2 regions of the Variovorax xiamenensis genome follow, and region 1 is predicted to be linked to the other one. Evidence: riboswitches for the same ligand, from Rfam matches in the RefSeq annotation. Region 1 holds a riboswitch; the other holds the start of a gene.

What was found. Region 1 has a riboswitch for cobalamin ahead of SFB74_RS18130 (TonB-dependent receptor domain-containing protein). Riboswitches for the same ligand answer to the same signal wherever they lie in the genome.
Region 2: linked by a shared signal. The riboswitch ahead of SFB74_RS12990 (TonB-dependent receptor) and the one ahead of SFB74_RS18130 (TonB-dependent receptor domain-containing protein) in region 1 are both predicted to bind cobalamin.

What each region holds. Positions count from the first base shown of each region.
Region 1 covers NZ_CP139038.1:3,979,875-3,983,281, reverse strand. Annotated here, with positions in the region: gene SFB74_RS18135 (ClcB-like voltage-gated chloride channel protein) at 1-1,536, opposite strand, end outside; cobalamin riboswitch at 1,593-1,853, shown strand; gene SFB74_RS18130 (TonB-dependent receptor domain-containing protein) at 1,944-3,407, shown strand, end outside.
Region 2 covers NZ_CP139038.1:2,904,030-2,907,436, forward strand. Annotated here, with positions in the region: gene ybaL (YbaL family putative K(+) efflux transporter) at 1-366, shown strand, start outside; gene SFB74_RS12980 (hypothetical protein) at 395-799, opposite strand; gene SFB74_RS12985 (hypothetical protein) at 961-1,185, shown strand; cobalamin riboswitch at 1,280-1,576, shown strand; gene SFB74_RS12990 (TonB-dependent receptor) at 1,820-3,407, shown strand, end outside.

The sequences.
Region 1 (3,407 bases):
GGCGCCGGCCGTCGTCTCCTGCGGCGCCGTACCGAGCGAAGAAAGCGGCACCACGCCGAGATAGCGGTTGTCCGCGTCCACCACGTACAGGTACTTCACGGGGTACTGCAGGAAGAGCTTGCTCATGGCCTCGCGGTCCGCCTGGGGCCCGACCACCGTTTCGGCCGGCTGCACCAGGTCGCGCATGTGCAGCCCGCGCAGGCGCATCTGGTCGTCGCGCTGCGCGTTGCGGTGCAGCGTGATCTCGTACATCGAGCCCGCGTTGGCCGAGCGCGCGACGAAGTACGCGATGACGCTCGCGGCCATCAGCGGCAGCATGACCTGGTAGCTCAGCGTCATCTCGAAGATCATCAGGATGGCCATGAGCGGTGCCTGCGTCGCGCCCGCCAGGAAGGCTCCCATGCCGACGATCGCGTAGGCGAAGGGCGCCGAGCTCGCCGCCGGCCACAGCGCCTGCACGCCCTGGCCGAACAGCGCGCCGATCATGCAGCCGAAGAAGAGCGCCGGCGTGAACACGCCGCCCACCGCGCCCGAGCCGGCCGTGGCCATCGTGGCGACCGCCTTGGCGAGCAGCACCATCGCGATCAGCGTCCATGCCCATGGCGTGTGCAGCACCGAATTGACCACGCTGTAGCCGTTGCCCCAGACCTCCGGCATCGGCACCGACAATGCGCCCATGATGAGCCCGCCAAGCGCCAGCCGCCAGGGCAGTGCGAGCGGCAGCCGCGAGAAGAGCGCCCGGCTGCCCTGCAATGCGCGCAGGAACCCGACCGCCGCGAAGCCCAGCAGCACGCCGAGCACGCAGAACAGCACGACCTCGGTGCCGTGGATTTCCGGAAACGGCGGCATCCTGTAGGGCGGCTGGTAGCCCGGCAGCGCCCGCATCGCGACGTTGGCGACCACCGAGGCGATGATGATCGGCCCCACGCTCTCCATCGCGATGGAGCCCAGCACGATCTCCGCGACGAAGAAGGCTCCGGCGATGGGTGCGTTGTAGGCGGCAGTGAGGCCCGCCGCCGCGCCGCAGGCCACCAGCAGCCGCAGCCGTTCCGTCGGAAAGCGGAACACCCGCCCGAGCAGCGACGAGGCCAGCGCCGCCAGCTGCACCATCGAGCCCTCGCGCCCGATCGAGCCGCCGGTGCCGATGCTCACCAGCGACGACGCGCTGCGCGCCAGCGTCTGTGCCACCGGAATGCGCCCGTCGCCGAGCACGATGGCTTCCATGTAGTCCGACGTGGCGCTGCGCTCGGCCACGCGCTTCGCGAGCACCAGCAGCAGCCCCGCCACCAGCCCGCCCAGCGTGGGGCAGGCGATGCGCGCCCACCACGGCAGGTGCCTGGCCATCGCAACGAGCCCTTCGCCCGGCCCGAGCACCAGGTGCTCGAAGGCCAGCAGCGCGGCGCGGAACAGTTCGGTCGCCAGCGTGCCGAGCAGCCCGGCCACGATCGACCACAGCAGCATCGACTGCCAGCCCGAGACACCGAAGAGGCGCTGCAGCGCCGAACGCAGATTCAGGAAGATCGAGGCGGGCCGCATATGGCCTTCGATATTAGCGGCGCCGCAACTTTCGACTTAAGCGGCGCATGGCAGGACATAGAATTCCGGGCGTTGGTGCTCGCGCCGTGGTTCGCACGGCGCAGTTCAACGGGAAGCAGGAGTGGAAGCCGCCGACCTCATCGTGTCGGACCAGGGCCGAAGCCGCCTGCGCTGCCCCCGCAACGGTCAAGCAGACGGCGCCGCAAGGCGCCAACTCCTTTCCATCGAAGCCACTGGACGCCCTGAAACAGGCGTCTGGGAAGGCGGAAAGGAGCCGTTCTGCCAGCCCGGATACCGGCCAACAAGGCGGCTGCCGCATGCGTCGAACATGAATGCGTGCGCGGCCATTGCGCCCAGGCGCTGGCGGGGAGGCCGGCCAGGGGTATTGACGTTCGTTCGCTTGATTCATGATTTCCCACGTTTGCTCTTTCCGCGGCCGCGCTCCTGCGCGCCGTTTCCGCCACGCCTGCCTGCCGCTGGCGCTGGTTTCCGCCTTCGGCGGCCTGGCCCATGCGCAGGAGGCTTCCACCCTGCGCGAGACCGTGGTCACGGCCAACCGCACGCCGCAGGCGCTGTCCGAGCTCGTGGGAGACGTCTCCATCGTCGACAGCAACGCCATCGAGCGCAGCGGCGCGACCGGCGTGGCCGACCTGCTCTCGCGCCTGCCCGGCATCGAGATCTCGCGCTCGGGCGGCGTGGGCAACACCACCAGTCTCTTCATCCGCGGTGCCGAGACACGCTTCACCGCCGTGTACCTCGACGGCGCGCGCATCGACTCGCAATCGACCGGTGGCGCCGGCTGGGAAGGCATTCCGCTCTCGCAGATCGACCGCATCGAGGTGCTGCGCGGCCCGGCCGCCGCGGTGTACGGCTCCGACGCCGTGGGCGGCGTGATCCAGCTCTTCACCCGGCGCGGCGAAGAGGGCGTGTCGCCCTACGCGGGCATCGGCTTCGGCAGCAAGGGGCTGCGCAGGATCGAAGGCGGCGTGAGCGGCAAGTCGGGCCTCTTCGACTATTCGTTCGGCGTCGCGCATGAAGAAAGCAAGGGCTACAACGTGCAGCCCGTGAGCAAGCGCAACGTGACCAAGGACGGCTTCACCAGCCCCGACCGCGACGGCTACAACAGCACCTCGGGCAACGTGAAGCTGGGCTACCAGATCACGCCCGACCAGCGCATCGAGGCGACGCTGCTGTCCAGCGCCGTCAAGGCCGGCTACGACACCACCGTGCCGTCCAAGACCAAGCTGCCGATCCTGTTCGCCAACGACATTTCGAGCAACACGCTGCAGACCGCCGGCCTGACCTGGTCGGCCAAGTGGAACAACGTCTACAGCACCCGCGTGCAGGTGACCGACTCGCAGTCGGTCTACAAGACGCAGCCTTCGTTCTATCGCACCGAGACGAAGCTGCGCGGCTACCTGTTCCAGAACGAATTCCGCTTCGGCCCGCACCTCGTGACCGCCACGCTGGAGCGCCGCGAGGACGCCCTGCAGAACGCGCCCACCACCACCTCGAAGCTGCTGTCGCGCGACCGCTCGCAGGACGCGATTTCGCTCGGCTACAGTTTCGTGCAGGGCCCGCACTCGCTGCAGCTGCATGTGCGCCACGACAAGGACAGCGAGTTCGGCGGCAAGACCACCGGCAGCGCGGCCTATGGCTACGCCATCACGCCATCGCTGCGCTTCACCGCATCGGCCGGCACCGCCTTCCGCGTGCCCACGCTGTACCAGCGTTTCAGCGAATACGGGCTGGCCACGCTCAAGCCCGAGTCGAGCCGCAACCTCGAGCTGGGCCTGCAGTACACCGAGGGCGCGACGCAGTTGGGCATCGTGGCCTACGCCAACCGCGTGCAGAACCTGATCGTGTTCGAC
Region 2 (3,407 bases), 1.1 Mb from region 1:
GACATTCCCTATGTGGTGGCGGAGCAGAACCGCGAACTGGTCGAGAAGCTGCGCGAGGCCGGCACGCCGGCCGTGTGGGGCGACGCGGCCGACCCGGCCGTGCTGATCCAGGCGCACATCGCGCGCGCGCGCGTGCTGGTGGTGGCCACGCCCGACGCCATGAACGTGCGCCAGATGATGGAAACCGCGCGTACGCTCAATCCGGCCATCCAGACGGTGATCCGAAGCCACAACGAGCAGGAGGCCCGGCTGCTCACGCAGGAAACCTCCGCCACCGTCTTCCTCGGCGAGCACGAACTGGCCCAGGCCATGGCCCGCGACGTGGTCCAGCGCGCGGTGTCGATGGCCGTGCCGGCCTCGGCCTGACGGGGGACAGGCTCAGGGGCTCAGGGACTCAGAGGTCTTCGATCACCAGCGTGCGGTAGCGCTGGGCGATGGAGTAGGGCACGGTGCGCACCAGCTCCATCATCTGCTCGGCCGCCGCGCCGTCCTTGGTCCTGACCAGCAGGCCGGTGTGGCCCTCGTGCGCCAGCTTGGCGTAGGCGCGCACGGTGGCCGCGTCGGTGCCGGCGGACGGCAGCGGGTCATCGGCGATCTTCACCGTGGGGACGATCTCGCTGAGCACCGTCTCGGCGGGGAGCAGGTAGACCTCGTCGCCGCTCACGCCCTTCTCGATCAGGCGGTGACCGATGCGGTCCGCGTCCTCCGCGCTCGGGAACATCACCATCGAGTAGCCGGTCGGATAGAAGGCGCCGCCGATGCTCGAGCGCATCCGGGGTTCAAGAGTGAAGTGCTTCATGCTGCCTCCTGGTTCTTGTGTCTTGTGGAAGTCCCTGGATACAACATTAGGTCGCACCCGGAGGCTGCTCTGTAGGAGAACCCCGAAAGCTCTGTCAACCGCTGGCCTCCATGGCCTGTTCAATTCATTCAGCAGTCAGCAAGCATCGCCATCCTCGTCACATGCCATCGCCCAGGAACATCGCACTCACCGTCCACGAACTGGAGGCAGGGGAGTTCTACTGGGTGCTGATGGAGGCGGTGGACGGTGTCCCCGGCGACACCACCCATGTCTACGTGCCGCTGGAGGCGGCCCACGAGCCCTACGCCACCTACTCGAACGCGCTGGTGGCGGGCGTGGCCATGATGCGGCGCCTCTTCGGGCCCGACGGCAAGCCTGCCGCCTGAGGCGGGCGACAGGCCCCGGAGCAAGGTCTCAAGGGGCGCTACCTATAATCCCGCCGTTCCGGTGCGGCAGTTTTCATTAGTTACCCGCCGCACCGGACAACACGGTTCGAAGGTGCCCCGCACGCCATCTCATCCTTGGCGACGGGGTTAAACGGGAAGCAGGTGAGCCGCGTCGTCGTTCTTTTCCGAAGAGCGATCGACGCGCCGATTCCTGCGCTGCCCCCGCAACGGTCAGCGGATCTGGAAACCCTCGGGCTCGTGCCTCCTCGATTGGCACGGGCAGCCACTGCGCTTCGGCGTGGGAAGGCGAGGGGTTCCGCCGCGGCGCGCAATCAACAGCGCGCCGCGGCACTCCGCAAGCCCGGATACCGGCCTTCGCAACCGCCTTCGGACGCTGCGGGAGTGCGTGTCCGGGCCAGCAGCTTTCCGCGCCCGCCGCGGGCCGCCGCAGCCCTTTCGCCTCTTCCGCCACGTCCTTCATCGGTCGGGAGCCTGCGGGGACGCAGGCCGGAGGAGAAATTTCATGGGCAATGCATCGCCGCCAAGGCGCGATCGCAGGGGGGCGTCGCAGCGGCTGCGGCACTGGGCGCGGTTTTCGGGGCTTTCCGGTCTTTCGCTGGGTTGGGGGCTTGCCTTGGGCCCCTGTACGGCGGCTTTTGCGCAGACGCCCGACGGCCAGACACTCAAGCCGATCCAGGTGGACGCCGAGCGGCACACGCCCCTGGCCATCGACGAACCCACCCAGACCGGCAGCCGCCTCGGCCTCACGCCGCTGGAGACGCCGGCCAGCGTCGAGGTGCTGACGGGCGACACCATCCGCGCACGCGGCGACGCCTCGGTGATCGATGCCGTCACCCGCGCAACCGGCATCACCGGTGCTCCGGGCCCGGGCAACGGCGGCACCGCGCTGGGGGCTCGCGGCTTCCTGGGCCACGGCTCGGTGATGCAGCTCTTCGACGGCACGCGTCTCTACGCGGGCGCGGGCACCGTCACTTTTCCCTTCGACACCTGGTCGGCCGACCGCATCGAGGTGCTGCGCGGCGCGGCCTCGGTGATGTATGGCGAGGGCGCCATCGGCGGCGCGATCAACGTGGTGCCCAAGAAGCCCACGCGCGGGCCGATCCGCAACGAGGCGCTGGTCACGCTGGGCTCGGACGCCACCCGGCAGGTGGCCTTCGGCAGCGGCGGGGCGATCAATGACCGGCTTTCCTACCGCTTCGACATCAGCCAGCGCAACACCGACGGCTTCATGCAGCGCGGCGAGGCCGAGAGCCTTGCCGTGAGCGCGGCCGTGCGGCTGGACGTATCGCCGCAGCTGCAGTTCACGCTCTCGCACGACGAGGGCCGCCAGACGCCGCAGCGCTACTACGGCGTGCCGCTGATCGACGGCCGCCTGAGCAGCCAGACCCTGCGCCAGAACTACAACGTGGACGACGCCGAGATCAAGTACCGCGACAAGTGGACCCGTCTCGACGCCCAGTGGACGCCCAGCGAGTCCGTCACCGTGCGCAACCAGCTCTACCGGCTGGAGAGCAAGCGCCACTGGCGCAACAGCGAAACCTACACCTACAGCCCCGCCACCCGGCGCGTGACGCGCGGCGACTACCTGGAGATCGGCCACGACCAGGAGCAGATCGGCAACCGCACCGACGCCACCTTCAGGCACCGGCCGTTCGGCCTCGCCAACCAGGTGCTCGTGGGCTTCGACGCGAACCGCATCGACTTCACCCACACCAACGACTCGCCCTACGGCGGCCGCTCGGTGGTCGACCCCTTCGTCTTCAACCCCGGCTACTACGCCTCGCCCGTGGCCTACACGCCGCGATACAAGACGAAGACCAGCACCTACGCCTTCTTCGCCGAGGACAAGCTGGCCTTCGACGAGCAGTGGTCGGTGGTGGGCAGCCTGCGCTGGGACCACGCGAAGATCGCGCGCACCGACCTGCAGAACGCCGCCAACAGCTTCGGCAAGACCTTCGAGTACGCCACCGGCCGCCTCGGCGTGGTCTACGCGCCGGACGCCTCGCAGTCGTTCTACGCGCAGATTGCGCGTGCGGCCGATCCGCTGGGCTCGCTGGTGACCACCTCGGCTTCGCAGGCGGCCTTCGACCTCAGCACCGGCAGGCAGGTCGAGGTCGGCTACAAGCGCCAGCTCGCGGACAACCGCGGCGCCTGGACCGTGGCTGCGTACAGCATCAAGAAGAACAAGCTGCTCTCGCGCG